3 regions of the Mycobacterium branderi genome follow, and region 3 is predicted to be linked to each of the others. Evidence: riboswitches for the same ligand, from Rfam matches in the RefSeq annotation. Region 3 holds a riboswitch; each other region holds the start of a gene.

Region 1 (5,075 bases), 240 kb from region 3:
CGGCTCGCTGGACAAAGTGCGGCCGACGCGGTCGGTGGTGCTCGACATGGTCTCGGAATTCATCGACGTCGTCGCGCGCCTCGACGAGTTGGTCGAACGGTGAGCCCAGCCGGCACCCGCACCCGCCGGCGCCGCGCGGTCAGCGACGAGGACAAGTCGGCCCGTCGCGACGAGATCATGGCCGCAGCCAAAAAAGTCTTCGCACGCAAGGGTTTTCACGCCACTACGATCGCCGACATCGCCAAGGAAGCGGGACTGGCGTACGGGTCGGTCTACTGGTACTTCGACTCAAAAGACGAGCTGTTCCACGCGTTGATGGCCGTCGAGGAACAGGCGCTGCGCGCGTGCGTCTTGGGCGCGGTGTCGGCGCCGGCCGACGGGGCGGAGCCGTTTCGCACCGCCGTCCAGGCAACGCTGGAGTTCTTCGAAGCCGACAAGGCCACCGTCAAACTGCTGTTCCGCGACGCCTACGCGCTGGGCGACCGCTTCGAAAAGCACCTTGGCGGCATCTACGAGCGGTTCATCGACGACATCGAAACCTTCATCGTCAACGCCCAGCACCGCGGCGAGGTGGTGGCCGCCCCGCCGCGAATGGTGGCCTACACGCTGGCGGCGCTGATCGGTCAACTGGCGCACCGGCGGCTCTCCACCGACGACGGTGTCACCGCGGCCGAGGTCGCGGATTTCGTTGTCTCGCTTGTCCTTGACGGGCTGCGCCCGCGCTAGCCGTGCGCTTCGTCGTCGTCGGCGCCGGGATGGCCGGGATCCTGTCCGCGATCAAGTTGCGCGAGGCGGGGTTCACCGACGTCGTCGTCTACGAGAAGGCCGACCAACTCGGCGGCACCTGGCGGGAGAACACGTATCCGGGCATCGCGTGCGACGTCCCGGCCCACCTGTACAGCTACACCTTCGCGCCGAATCCGGACTGGAGCCACGTGTTCGCGCCCGGCCCGGAAATCCTGGCCTACTTCCACGACGTGGCGCACCGCCACGGCGTCGACAGCCTGATCCGCTACGGCACCGAGGTCCGCCGGCTCGAATACGACGGAAAACGTTGGCAGATAACGACTTCCACTGGCGAGCGGGATGAGGCTGACGTCGTCGTCGCCGCCACCGGCGTGTTGCACCACCCGCGCTATCCCGACATCGACGGGCTCGACGACTTCGCCGGGTCCGTTTTCCACAGCGCCCGCTGGGATCACCGGGTGCCGTTGGCGGACGCGCGGCTCGGGGTGATCGGCACGGGTTCGTCAGCGGTGCAAATCGTCGGCGCGGTCACCGATCTCGTCGGCGAGCTGCGGCTGTTCCAGCGCACCCCGCAGTGGGTGCTGCCCGTGCAGAACCCGCCGATCGACGCCGCCGACAGGGCGCGCTACCGGGCCGACCCGACGCTGCTGCCTGCGCTGCGCGACGAACTCAACAGCGGCTTCATCCAGAACTTCGCCAACGCCGTCGTCGACGCCGACTCGGCCGCGCTGCATCAGCTGCAAAGCCTGGCCCGCGCCAACCTCGAGGACAACGTCGCCGACCCGGAGCTCCGCGAGAAGCTGCGGCCCGACTACCGGGCGGGGTGCAAGCGGCTGATCATCTCGCCGAATTTCTACGAGGCCATCCAGCGGCGGGGCGCCCACCTGGTCACCGAGCGCATCGCCCGGGTCGAGCCCGACGGCGTGCGCACCGCCGACGGCCGGCTGCATCGGCTCGACGTGCTGGTGCTGGCGACCGGATTTCGGGTCGACCGTTTCCTGCGCCCGATCGAGGTGATCGGGCGCGGCGGGATACGTCTCGACGAGCTGTGGGGCCAGCGGCCGTTCGCCTACCTGTCGGTGTCGGTCCCGGATTTTCCCAACCTGTTCATGCTCAACGGACCCAACGGCCCGGTCGGCAACTTCTCGCTGATCGACGTCGCCGAGGCACAGTTCGGATATCTGATGCAGCTCATCGAGCTGCTGGGCGACGGCGGCTGCCGCCAGATCAGCGCCAGCCGGCAAGCCACCGCCCGCTTCGAGGCCGCGCGCGTGCAAGCGGCCAAAAAGACCGTCTGGGTGACCGGCTGCCGGAGTTGGTACCTCGACGATCGCGGCGTTCCGGTCGCCTGGCCGTGGACTTTCACCCGCTTCCGGGAGGTCATGGCGTCACCTGCGCTGAACGACTACGAGCTGGTATAAGCCCTGGTAAACCTGCAGCGGCCATTCAGTGAATTCACAGGTGTGGTGAATTGACCCGTTCCAGTTCTTCGTGCATCATCGGTTTCGTAAGCACCTCGTTAGGCGAGGCGTCTACACGGATATAGGCCACTGACCCCGAACGTCGAGAGACGCCCAGGGTCAGGACAGCTCCTCCCGGCTTAAGGGTTGAGCCCAAGTGGCTTCCGGGATTCCGGATACGCCGTGTAGTGCCGAAGCTCTGACGAGTGGGGTGCGGCTTCCCGATCTATTCGGGTTCTGTACTCCTGCTTGCGTGCAACCCGCGCGGATGACCGCGCGCGACGTAGCCGTGAGGAGGTGAGGGACGCATGAGTTCCAGTGACAGTCCGGACCGATATCCGGGCTCCGTTTCGTCCCGATCCGGCCTCCGGCACGCCGCTCTTCGCTGAGCCAGCGCGTACGCCTCGACGGTCCGTTTCGGACGGGACATACGAACCCTGTTGTGCCCGTTTGATTTCCGCCTAGGAGGCGACCATGACCGCTGTACTGTACGACGACGTGGTAACCGCGACGCCGACGCCGAAGCTGCGGGTAGTTCCTGCCCCCAAGCCGGCGGCTGCGCCGGCGTCGAAGCAGACCTCCAGGCGGCCGGATCGCCCGTTCGGCGGCGACCCGCTGGTCGACGGGGCTGCCCGGCTGCTCTGTGTTCCGCTGCGGCAGCTCTACGCCGCGCTGTGGCGGGCAGGGATCCTGGAAGTCAGCGCCTGAAAGTCCGTCGCTCCCGGTGCCGAGATTTCACCTCGGTGCCGGGAGCGCTTTTATGTCCGGGCTGCGGCGATCTCTTCCGGTTTCGCCAGCGGCTCATGGGGGTCGAGGTGCACTCCGCCGGCCTTCAGCGTGGTGTCCAGCAGCAGCCAGACCCACTCGGCTAGCTGGTCGATGAACTCCTCCTCCGAATACCCGCCCGGCTGCCGCAACCACTGGCGTGCCGCGGAATCGACGAAACCGAAGATGCCGAACCCCAGCGGCTGGGCCGGTTGCGGGTCCAGCCCGAAAGCATTCAGGTAATCGGCCAGCAGCTGAGCCAACAGGGCGCCGGCGGTGTCTCGGATGTAGGTGATCGCGTCGGGCGCGTCGGGCTCCGCGGTCAACGAATGGCATGCCAGGTACAGATACAAGTTGGTATGGGCGGTCAGCCAGCGGATATGCGCGCCGACGCCGATCGTGACCATTTCCAGGGGGCTGCCGGTGGGCTTCCACACCGGCTCCAGCTCGGTGATCAGCATCCCGGCCGCCCGGCGCGCCACCTCGCGATGCAGGTCGGCCGCGCCGTCGAAGTAGCGGTACAGCTTGGTCCGGGTGACCCCCACCTGCGCGGCGATCTGCTCGATGGACGTCGTGGGCCCGCATTCGGCGATGGTCTGCAGTGCGGCCTCGACGAAATCGGCGCGACGCCGTTCGCGTTGGCCGGCCCAGCGAACCGCCCGGCCGTCGACGGCTTCAGACACTGAACGGCTCACTTTGGAGCCCACCCTTTACATGGGACATGATGTACCCCTATTCTACCGGGTACGCCGTGTACCAGGGGGTTTTGGTGGACCAGAAGCCGACACTGTGTTCGTTGCTCGCCTCCGACATCGGTGAGCGTACCGGCGCCGACGTGGTGGCAAGGATGCACCTTCAGGGTCCGGGTGTCGCGGTGATGACCGACACCGACGGTGCATACGTGCACCGGTGCGACGGCAGCGCCTTGGTTCAGGACCTCTCGGACGTGGGTTACCTTGGCATGCAAGGCATTCAGGCGCTGCTGACGCTGGCGGAAGACGTCGCGAGGGCCGGCGTCGGGTGGCTGCGTCACGCCTGAGCCGCGATCAGCGCGGATAGCCCGTCTTTGTAGGCGGCGAGGCTGTGCCGCCAGCCCACGTCGACCGGGCCGCCGCTGTCGACCAAGATTTCGGCGCCGACGTGCACGTAGGGCGACGGCGGTACATGCGGCACGATGTCGAGGAAATTGACTACCCGAAAACAGCTTTCGATGGCCGCGTTGAACGCGGCCGCGAAGTCGGACAACCCGACCCGCGGGCCCGCGAACGTGATGAGCCGCGGTTCGATCGTGTTCGGCGGCATCCCGCGGAAGATGTCGGGCGCGGCGAGTACGGCCAGCGCCGCGCCGAGGCTGTGCCCGGTGATCAGGATCTGATCGCAGCCGGTGCTCGCGGCCGCGAGGTTTGCGGCAATGCTGGCGCGGACAAGCTCGTAGACCTCTTGAAACCCGCTGTGCACCTGCCCGAACCCGCTGACGGGGCGGTAGTCCTCGGGAACCGCGTCGAAGTCGGCCACCCAGTCGGCCAGATCGGAGCTGCCCCGAAACGACACGAACGCGGTGCGAGTGGCAGCACTGTGGCCCATCAACCCAAAGATGTTGGTGTCCTTGGTCATTGCCGCGACGGCGGGATGCGGGTCGCTCATCGCGGCAAGCACCGCGGTCTGCACTTGGATCAGTGCGGTCTGAGTGAAACCCGACGGCAGCACGGCGGGGCTGCCGTCCATGACGGAGTAGGCCGCCGTCGCCAGCGGCAGGACTACGTCGCGCGCGAACGACGCATCGAATGCCACCGCCGAAGTGTAGGAGGTTGCGGTGATGCGCAGTAGCGTTTACGCATGGCGACCGATCTGACGGTGTACGTCGACGACGACCCCGGGGAGCTCGCCCGGGTCGGCGACGTGCTGGGCGACGCAGGCGTGAACATCGCCGGTCTGTGCGCCGTCACCAGCGGCGGGGGACAGGCCAAGATCCACATCTTGGTGACCGATGCGACGCCCGCGTTCGAAGCGCTGCAGGGTGCGGGGATCGAAATCGCCGAGGAGCAAGAGGTGATCGTGCTCGACGTGGAGGACCGCCCCGGCGGACTCGCGGAGGTCGTGCAC
Region 2 (5,075 bases), 310 kb from region 3:
AGCTGTCCCAGCGCGCCGACTACATCGAGGTCGAGGTCGGGCTGGAGACCACGCTCAAGCGCGGCATCATCAACACCCGCGACGAGCCCCACGCCGACGCCGACCGGTACCGCCGGCTGCACGTGATCATCGGCGACGCCAACCTCGCCGAGACGTCGACGTACCTGAAGCTGGGCACCACCGCGCTGGTCCTCGATTTGATCGAGGAAGGTATCGACTTGACCGACCTGGCGCTCGCGCGACCGGTGCACGCCGTGCACGCGATCAGCCGCGACCCGTCGCTGCGCATCGCCGTGGCGCTGGCCGACGGCCGGGAGCTGACCGCCCTTGCGCTGCAACGGGTTTACCTGGACCGGGTGGCCAAGCTGGTCGACACCCGCGACCCCGATCCCCGCGCCAACGACATCGTGGAGACCTGGGCGCACGTGCTCGACCTGCTCGAGCGCGACCCGATGGAGTGCGCCGACCTGCTGGACTGGCCGGCCAAGCTGCGAATCCTCGAAGGCTTCCGGCACCGGGAGAACCTGAGCTGGTCGGCGCCGCGGCTGCATCTGGTCGACCTGCAGTACTCCGACGTCCGGCTGGACAAGGGCCTGTACAACCGGCTGGTGGCGCGCGGCTCGATGAAGCGGCTGGTGACCGAGCAGCAGGTGCTCAACGCGGTGGACAACCCGCCGACCGACACCCGCGCCTACTTTCGCGGGGAGTGCCTGCGCCGGTTCGGCGCCGACATCGCGGCGGCCAGCTGGGACTCGGTCATTTTCGACCTCGGCGGCGACTCGCTGGTGCGCATCCCGACGCTGGAGCCGCTGCGCGGCAGCAAGGCGCACGTCGGGGCGCTGCTGGACTCGGTGGACAGCGCGGCGGAGCTGGTGGAACAACTCACCACCTGAGCGCCCGTCCGGCGACGATGAAGGCTGGAAACAGCCTGAAAAGGAGCCGGACAATCAGGCCCAGCGTCGGAAAAGACCGGACGTCGACCGGTAGGGTAGAGAGACCGGCGGGCGTGTAATGCGCCGCCGATGACATAGCAGGAGGCAGCGATGGCTCAGGAGCAGACCAAGCGCGGCGGTGGCGGCGGCGACGATGACGACCTGACCGCCAGCACAGCCGCGGGCCAGGAGCGTCGCGAGAAGCTCACCGAGGAAACCGACGACCTGCTCGACGAGATCGACGACGTTCTGGAAGAGAACGCCGAGGACTTCGTCCGCGCGTACGTCCAAAAGGGCGGCCAGTGACCTGGCCGTTTCGCGATCGCCTGGCCACCAACTCAGCACTCCCCGGAATCCCCGCTAATCCTGTAGACCTGTCCTCGTTCGCTGACTTCCTGCGTCGCCAGGCACCCGAGTTACTGCCGGTCGGGGGCGCCGGTAGCGCCGAACCCGCCGCCGGCAATCAGCTGCCCCATGGCACCACGATCGTCGCGCTGAAGTACCCGGGCGGGGTCGTCATCGCCGGGGACCGGCGCTCGACGCAGGGCAACATGATTGCGGGCCGCGACGTGCAGAAGGTGTACATCACCGACGACTACACCGCCACCGGCATCGCCGGCACCGCGGCCATTGCGGTCGAGTTCGCCCGGCTCTACGCGGTCGAACTCGAGCACTACGAAAAGCTGGAAGGCGTCCCGCTGACCTTCGCCGGCAAGGTCAACCGGCTGGCCATCATGGTGCGCGGCAACCTGGGCGCGGCCATGCAGGGCCTCGTGGCGCTGCCGCTGCTGGTGGGTTATGACCTCGACGATCCCGATCCGGAGAAAGCGGGCCGCATCGTGTCGTTCGACGCGGCCGGCGGCTGGAACCTCGAGGAGGAGGGCTACAAGTCCGTCGGCTCGGGGTCGATCTTCGCCAATTCGTCGATGAAGAAGCTGTATTCGCAGGTGACCGATGGCGATTCGGCGCTGCGGGTGGCCGTCGAGGCGCTCTACGACGCGGCCGACGACGACTCGGCCACCGGCGGCCCGGACCTGGTCCGCGGCATCTACCCGACCGCGGTCACCATCGGCGCCGACGGCGCGGCCGAGGTGCCGGAGCCGCGCATCGCCGAGCTGGCCCGCGAGGTCATCGAAAGCCGTTCTCGCGCAGACACTTTCGGTCCCGACGCCGAGCGGGGTGACTCGTGAGCTTTCCGTACTTCATCTCGCCCGAGCAGGCGATGCGCGAACGCAGCGAGCTCGCGCGCAAGGGCATCGCCCGGGGTCGCAGCGTGGTGGCGCTGGCCTACGCCGGCGGCGTGCTGTTCGTCGCGGAGAACCCGTCGCGGTCGCTTCAGAAGATCAGCGAGCTCTACGACCGGGTTGGGTTCGCCGCCGCGGGCAAGTTCAACGAGTTCGACAACTTGCGCCGCGGCGGAATCCAATTCGCCGACACCCGCGGCTACGCCTACGACCGCCGCGACGTCACGGGCCGCCAGCTGGCCAACGTTTACGCGCAGACGCTGGGCACCATCTTCACCGAGCAGGCCAAGCCCTACGAGGTCGAGCTGTGCGTGGCCGAGGTCGCCCATTACGGCGAGACCAAACCCCCTGAGCTGTATCGGATCACCTACGACGGGTCGATCAACGACGAGCCGCATTTCGTGGTGATGGGCGGCACCACGGAGCCGATCGCCAACGCGCTCAAGGACTCCTACGCCGAGAACGCCGACCTGGCCGACGCCGTGCGGATCGCGGTGAATGCGCTGCGGGCGGGCAGCAGCAACGGCGGCGACCAGCCCAGCCTCGGGGTGTCCATGCTGGAGGTGGCCATTTTGGACGCGAACCGGCCGCGGCGCGCGTTCCGCCGGATCACGGGGTCGGCGCTGGAGGCGCTGCTGCCCAAACCCGGTGCGTCCTCGGGCAAGTCGGGTTCGGGCAAGTCGAAGACGGACGGTTAGTCGCCCGGCCGGATCTGCCTTGATGCGGCCGTGTTGCCGGAACTGACAATCGCGGCTATCCTGCTGCAGCACCTCGTTAGGCGAGGCTTCTGGATGAACACAGGCCACTGATCTGACGACGTCGAGAGACGCCCAAGATCAGGACAGATCTCCCCGGCTTAAGGGGTGATCCCAAGTGGCTTCCCGGGTTTCCGCGGATACGTCGTCCAGTGCCAAAGCTCAACGTGTGAGGGCATTGTCGCCGCTCCACCGCCTGCGCGGGATCCCTCTTTGTGCGCGTCGTGACCGACATCGAGCGTGGAAGGCAGGTGTTTCCCATGACCAGCATGATCGACGTCCCCCGGACCGGGTTGGCCGGATCAGTCAGCTCAGCCGATGGGCTGCGCCTGACCCCGTATGAGGCGATGGTGGCGGACCTGTTGTTCGTCAGCGGCGAGCTGGAGATGGCGGGCATCCCGTTCCTGCTGATCCGCGGCGCCGACGGCCGCCCTGCGCTCATCGTGGACATCGCGCTGCGCGCACGGGTGGCCGAGGCTCTGATGGCCGCATGCCTGGAAGCCCCGTTGCGCGCCAAGATCTTCGACGGAACGGGACGCCGGTCGGTGGACCTCGCCGACAGTCTGCTCTCGACGGACCCCGACCCGCGGTTGCTGCGGGTATTCCGGCAGCGTCAATGTCCGCGTTCCGGCGTGCGCTACGGCGCCTCGGCAGGAGTGGAGCTGCAGTTCTGGGTGTTCGACGGCCAGCAAGCGATCTGTCCGATCGAGAACTCGTTGACCCGGAAGGCGCTGCCGCTCAGCGACGTTGAGTACACGAGCGTCGAATTGCACGGCCGCACCTGGTCGACGATCGACGGGATGTTCACGCCGCACGCCGGCGACATCACTTTCGACATCGACATGGTGTTCTCCTGGGTGGACGGCAACGACCCGGAGTTCCGTTCCCGCCGCGCAGCGGCGATGGCCAATCATGTTGTGGGCGAAGGTGATGACGCCGACGCGCGGATCCGTCAGATCGACGAGCTCAAGTACGCGCTGCGGTCGGTGCACGCCTTCGCGCCCTGGGTGCGACGGATCTTCATCGCCACCGACTCGCGGGTGCCGGAATGGCTTGCGCCGCACCCGAAGATCACCATCGTGCGCGCCGAGGAGCACTTCACCGACCTGTCGGCGCTACCGGTGTACAACAGCCACGCGGTCGAGACCCAGCTGCACCACATCCCCGGCCTGGCAGAGCATTTCCTGTACTCCAACGACGACATGTTCTTCGGCCGGCCGCTCTCGCCGACCATGTTCTTCTCGCCCGGCGGGGTGACGAAGTTCATCGAGGCGGGCACCCGGATCGGACTCGGGGTCAACCACCCGGAGCGCAGTGGCTTCGAGAACGCCGCCCGAGTGAACCGGCAGCTGCTGTGGGAAAAGTTCGGGAAGATCATCACCCGTCACCTGGAGCACACCGCCGCTCCGCTGCGCAAAAGTGTGCTGGCCGAACTGGAGCGAGAGTTCGCGGAGGACTTCGCCCGCACGCAGGCGAGCCGCTTTCGGTCGAGCACCGACATCTCGGTGACCAACTCGCTGTACCACTACTACTCGCTGCTGACCGGGCGCGCCGTACAAAACGAATCGGCGAAGGTGCTCTACGTGGACACCACGCTGCGGTCGGGGTTGGCGAAACTCCCGAAGCTGCTCAAGAAACGCAAGTTCGACTTCTTCTGCCTCAACGACGGCAGCTTCCCGGAGGTGAGCGCCGACGAACGGGCTCGGCTGGTCGGGGAATTCCTGGAGAGCTACTTCCCGGTCCCGGCGCCATGGGAACAGGTGGCCGGCGAGGAATGACGCTATCGTCGCGCGAATTGCGGCGCGAGACGCGGAATGCGGGCTGCCGGAAGGATGCTCGTCCGGGCATCGGCGAGTTCGCGCTGCACGGCGTCGGGCGCGACGAACCGGCCGACAGTGGGGCCGGCCGCCAGCGGCACGACGGTGTGAACCACGGTGTCGGGGTAGCAGTGCACCAGGTTGAACGCCTGCGCAGCATCGCGACCCCGGGTGCCGGCAGTCAGCAGGTCTTGGGTGTAGCAGCTGGCCGAGGCCACCGACACCGGAATGCCGGCGAACGTGGCCGTGGTCGAGTAGTGCAGGTGGCCGGCCAGGATGCTGCGGACGTCGGTGCCGCGCAGAACCTCGCCCAGCGGGGTTTGGTCG
Region 3 (5,075 bases):
GTGGTCGTCCCGTTCGCCGCGATCGCGTTGATCGCGATCATGACCACGGGCAGCTTCCGGCGCTGGGAACGCGCGATGCTGGTGTTCATTGCGCTTACGCTGCTACAGATTCCGATGCTGTTGATGTCCCATCCGCATTGGGGGCATGCGGCGAAATCGCTTGTGATACCAGGCGTGCGCGGAGGGGTTACCTCCGACGCGGTGCTCTTGGTGATAGCGATCGTCGGCACCACTGTCGCCCCGTGGCAACTGTTCTTCCAACAGTCCAACGTCGTCGACAAGCGCATCACGCCGCGCTTCATCGGATACGAACGAGCGGACACGGCACTGGGCGCCGTCGTTGTCACCATCGGAGCGGCCGCATTGATGATGACCGGCGACTGGGCCGCGCGCGCAACCGACAGCCGCGGTGGCTTCGTTGACGCCGGAGTCCTGGCACACCTGCTGGGCCGATACAACTCGACGCTCGGGTCGGTGTTCGCGATCGTCTTGCTCGACGCTTCCATTATCGGCGCCGCAGCGGTGACCCTGGCCACCAGTTATGCATTCGGCGACGTATTCGGGCTCAAGCACTCGCTGCATCGCGGCTTCGCGGATGCCAAGCCGTTCTATCTCTCCTACACGGGCATGGTTGTCGTCGCCGCGGCAATCGTACTGATCCCTGGCGCCCCGTTGGGGCTGATCACCACCGGTGTGCAGGCCTTGGCAGGATTGCTGCTGCCCAGCGCCACGGTGTTCTTGCTGCTGCTGTGCAATGACCGCGAAGTGCTGGGACCGTGGGTGAACCGTCCGTGGCTCAACGTGGTGGCCGGCGTGATCGTCAGCATCCTGTTGTTGTTGTCCGGGATCTTGATGGCCACCACGGTTTTTCCCGGACTGGACATCGTGTCGATCGCCGGCACTCTCTCTGCCGGTCTGGTGATTTGCGCCGCAGTCGGCTTCGGACTGCTGCGGTGGTACGGTCGCCAATGGCCTAAACCACCGGTGCCGGAGCAGCTTTCGCGCGCACTGGCCAGAGCCGACCGGTTGACGTGGCGGATGCCGCCCCTGACGTTGCTTGAGCCGGTCACCTGGTCGGTCGGAACTCGACTGGGCATGCTCGCCTTGCGCGGCTATCTCGTAGTCGGAGCAATCCTGTTGGCCGTCAAGGCAGTCCAGCTTGGTAGCGCCTGACCATGAATTGACTCCTGGTCACCCCGAACAGAAGTAGCGAGCAGGCACCGACATGTTCGCGATCCGACTCCTTAACGGACAGGAAACCATGACACCGGAGTGATCACGGTCTCGCGGATCGACGGATGCGAGGAAGTTACGACGCACTATTGCGATCATGCTGGTGACCACAAAACGCCGAGCGGACCCACAGGAATTTGCCAGCCAACGCGCAAACACTTTTCAGGCTTTGCCGGCGCCCGCCCGGGGAGGCCGCAGCTCGCACGAACGCCGTGGTCAGAGTAGGGATTGCCGGGTAGTCGAGCCGAGCGGTAGTCGGCGCGGCCGACCGTGTGTAGCAACCTTACGGGTGCGGCCGTCGTAAAGCATTACGGCCGAGCGGAGTTGACGAATGTGGACGTCGGTGTCAGCATAGGCGACTGCATGCACCTCGCTAGGTGAGGCGTCTGCACGGATATAGGCCACTGACCTCGAACGTCGAAAGACGCCCAGGGTCAGGACAGCTCTTCCCGGCTTAAGGGTTGAGCCCAAGTGGCTTCCGGGACAACCGGATACGCCGTGTGGTGCCGAAGCTCTGTCGAGAGGGGTGCCGCGCCCGACTCGTCGTCGGATGCCTCATCCCAGCGTGCACTCGTGTTGGCACCCGCGTGTGCCCTGGCCGTGAGGAGGTGAGAGCGACTTTGAGTCCGAGTGATAGTCCCTATCCGAGATCGACGACCGTTTCGCTCGAATCCAACCCCGGCACGGTTTCCACCATCTGATTCGGCTCGCTCCGGATGAGCTGATAAGCGCGCCTTGGCTTTTGCCGATCGTGCGTGGCTCCAGCATGCCCTGAGTTCGCCGTGCCGGCGCGGGTTCGGTCTGTTCCGCAAGGAGGAGCCCGATGACTTTTGTGACCACTCAGCCCGAGTTGTTGACCGCAGCGGCAGCCGACCTACGGGCGATTAGCGCCGCGATGTCGGCCCACAATGCGGCCGCAGCCGCTCCGACCACCACGGTGGTTCCAGCTGCCGCCGATGAGGTTTCGGCGTTGACGGCGACCCAGTTCGCCGCGCATGCCCAGCTCTACCAGGCCGTCAGCGCCCAGGCCGCGGCTGTTCACGACATGTTCGTATCCACCCTCGGCGCGAGTGCCGGATCGTATGCGGCCACCGAGGCCGCCAACGTCGTCGCTGCGGGTTAAAGGAGGTTGCCACAATGGATTTCGGAGCATTGCCACCAGAGGTCAACTCGGCTCGGATGTACGCCGGACCCGGTTCGGGGCCGATGCTGGCCGCGGCGTCAGCTTGGGACGGGCTGGCCGCCGAGCTGCGTTCGACGGCGGCGTCATATGAGTCCGTGATCGCGGGGCTGACCAGCGAAGGATGGATGGGACCGTCATCCGCAGCGATGGCCGCCGCCGCCGCACCTTACGCGGCGTGGATGAGCACGACTGCCGAGCAGGCTGAGCAGACCGCCGCGCAGGCCAAAGCAGCGGCCGCCGCCCACGCGGCGGCGTTCGCGATGACGGTGCCGCCGCCGGTGATCGCTGCCAACCGCGCCCAACTGGCCGCACTCGTCGCGACCAACGTGCTGGGACAGAACACACCGGCGATCGCGGCGACCGAAGCCCAGTACACCGAGATGTGGGCCCAGGATGCGGCCGCGATGTACGGCTACGCCGCCAACTCCGCGGCCGCGTCAAAGGTCACACCGTTCAGCGCACCGCAAAACACCACCAACCCGGGCGGCCTGCTAGCCCAGGGTGCAGCGTCCGGCCAGGCCGCCGGAACCAGCACGCAAAGCCAGCTTTCGCAACTCGTTTCGGCCATGCCCACGACGTTGCAGCAACTCGCCTCACCCACGTCTTCCACGTCGTCGGGATCGGGACTTTCCGGAATCCTTTCGGGCATCCTGGACTCACCGGACACCGGAGGTCTGGGGCCAAACGCCAATATCTGGAACACGATAACCTCGTCCGGCGCTACCAACCCGGCCGTGGTCACATCGATGATGGCGGACATGGCCATGATCGGCGCCACTCAGAACAGCGGGCTGGACGGGTTCCTTCCGAGCGGCGGCAGTTTGCTGCCCAGCGGCCCGGGGGTCGGGTCGGCGATCGGAGCAACCCGCATCGTCAACGCGATCACGGGCGGGACACCGGTGTCGGCGGGAATCGGCCAGGCGAGATTGGTTGGCGCCCTGTCGGTGCCGCAGAGCTGGGCCGCCACCACACCGGTGGCGAACTCGACCGTGACGCCGTTCCCAGGTGCCGGCTGGACAGCCGCCGCCCCAGATGTGGAGCCGGGCGGTATGCCAGGGATGCCCGGGATGCCCATGGCGGGTTCGGGGAACGGACGTGGCTTCGGCTTTGCCGCTCCGCGATACGGCTTCAAGCCGACCGTGATTGGCCGCCCGGTGGTCGCTGGGTAACCCGGAGGCGGTGTACGCTGGCGTGATCGGGGTTTGCTCGTTGGCCCACCGGCCAGTATCGGAGATTAACGATGCAACCGACTGCCATCGCGGCGGCCGTGGCGCTGTCGGCACTGCTTCTCGCGAGCGGCGTGCCGCCCGCACACGCCGATTCACAAGATGACGCCTACCTGAAGGCTCTAGCCGAGGTCGGTATCACTTCGTACCCAGCCGACAAGCTTGTCACGGTAGGCCACATGGTGTGTGCGTACAAATCCGCGGGCGCCGCGCCGTGGCAGACGCAGAACGGCCTGATGGGGTACGGGATCGCGCCGCAGGATCTTGATGCGGTGGTGAGCACCGCGGTCGACACCTACTGCCCGTGACTGCGGCGTGGCCTGTATCACAGTCCCTGCCGTGAAACCTTCTGCGCAGGCGAAGGATTCAGCGCGTTCGCCACATCACTTCGTGCCGATCACCGGCGTGATGTTGTCGTAACGTCAGTTTTACGTTCCAGCACAACGCATTGGGGGCCGTCCTCTCAGGAGATACTCAGCCGTCGACCAGCGCCAGGCCAGCATCGGCTGCGATGCTTTTGTCTGGTTAGGAGACGTGTATGACTATTAAAGCCGAATTCTGTGACGTGGAGCACCCTGCGATCGTCGGTATGGGTTCGTCTGCGGTGGTGCGCCGTGGCGGCGTTGAGGCTTACCTGCAACGTCGACGTCATCGGCAATGGCGCAATCGCGGGTCGTAAGCGGCTGCGTTTCGCCGGACCGTCGGTAGCGTTGTGCGGCAGTGTTTTTCGCATTGCGTCCTGACTATTGGATTGGCGCCTAAGCGCTGATCGGGGCGAGCGCCCGTTCGGGTTGAATGCTGCCCTGATACAGCGCTGTTGGTCACAGACGCCGCGCTGCCGCCGTGACCGATATTTATCGCGGCGAAACTTTGTGGGAACGCAACGCAAACAACCAGAGCGCAAACTCGTTGCGATGGCGGAGGTTTCAGGGAGGCGCGATTGCGGTGCCTGTGGCGGGGATCACCGTTTTAGAACTTTGAGCCGGTACTTGTACCGGCCACGGCGGCCGCGCACGCAATCGCGGCTTATCAGGCGACTAGAGGTTAGGTGATATGGATTATGCGGCGTTACCGCCCGAGATCAATTCGGGCAGAATGTATACCGGTCCGGGACCAGGCCCCATGCTCGCTGCCGCGGCAGCCTGGGACGAGCTTGCCAGCGAGTTGGGTTCGACGGCGTCGTCTTATCAGTCGGTGATCGACGGCGTGGTCAGCGGGCCCTGGCTGGGCCCGTCGTCGGCGTCGATGGCGGCTGCGGCGGCACCGTATGTGGCCTGGATGACTGCGAGCGCAGCACAGGCCGAGGAGACCGCGAACCAGGCCCGGGCCGCAGCTGCTGCCTATGAAACTGCTTTCGCCGCAACGGTTCCCCCGCCGGTTATTGCAGCCAACCGTTCCCTGCTGATGACGCTCGTCGCGACCAACATCCTGGG

The links. A riboswitch is a leader RNA that binds a small molecule or an ion and turns the genes downstream of it on or off. The one in region 3 is predicted to bind magnesium.
Region 1: it holds a riboswitch for magnesium, as region 3 does, so the genes downstream of both, G6N47_RS20990 (Rv1535 family protein) here and G6N47_RS19870 (PE family protein) in region 3, are expected to answer to the same signal.
Region 2: it holds a riboswitch for magnesium, as region 3 does, so the genes downstream of both, G6N47_RS18570 (stealth family protein) here and G6N47_RS19870 (PE family protein) in region 3, are expected to answer to the same signal.

The regions. Positions count from the first base shown of each region.
Region 1 covers NZ_AP022606.1:4,350,126-4,355,200, reverse strand. Annotated here, with positions in the region: gene G6N47_RS21005 (NAD(P)H-dependent flavin oxidoreductase) at 1-103, shown strand, start outside; gene G6N47_RS21000 (TetR/AcrR family transcriptional regulator) at 100-726, shown strand; gene G6N47_RS20995 (flavin-containing monooxygenase) at 729-2,168, shown strand; M-box (ykoK) riboswitch at 2,256-2,425, shown strand; gene G6N47_RS20990 (Rv1535 family protein) at 2,682-2,915, shown strand; gene G6N47_RS20985 (TetR/AcrR family transcriptional regulator) at 2,966-3,667, opposite strand; gene G6N47_RS20980 (hypothetical protein) at 3,742-4,011, shown strand; gene G6N47_RS20975 (lipase family protein) at 4,002-4,763, opposite strand; gene G6N47_RS20970 (amino acid-binding protein) at 4,809-5,075, shown strand, end outside.
Region 2 covers NZ_AP022606.1:3,800,986-3,806,060, forward strand. Annotated here, with positions in the region: gene dop (pup deamidase/depupylase) at 1-893, shown strand, start outside; gene G6N47_RS18555 (ubiquitin-like protein Pup) at 1,044-1,238, shown strand; gene prcB (proteasome subunit beta) at 1,235-2,122, shown strand; gene prcA (proteasome subunit alpha) at 2,119-2,874, shown strand; M-box (ykoK) riboswitch at 2,940-3,112, shown strand; gene G6N47_RS18570 (stealth family protein) at 3,147-4,709, shown strand; gene G6N47_RS18575 (phosphodiesterase) at 4,712-5,075, opposite strand, start outside.
Region 3 covers NZ_AP022606.1:4,111,717-4,116,791, reverse strand. Annotated here, with positions in the region: gene G6N47_RS19875 (NRAMP family divalent metal transporter) at 1-1,173, shown strand, start outside; M-box (ykoK) riboswitch at 1,596-1,766, shown strand; gene G6N47_RS19870 (PE family protein) at 2,057-2,356, shown strand; gene G6N47_RS19865 (PPE family protein) at 2,371-3,585, shown strand; gene G6N47_RS19860 (DUF732 domain-containing protein) at 3,657-3,950, shown strand; gene G6N47_RS19855 (PPE family protein) at 4,696-5,075, shown strand, end outside.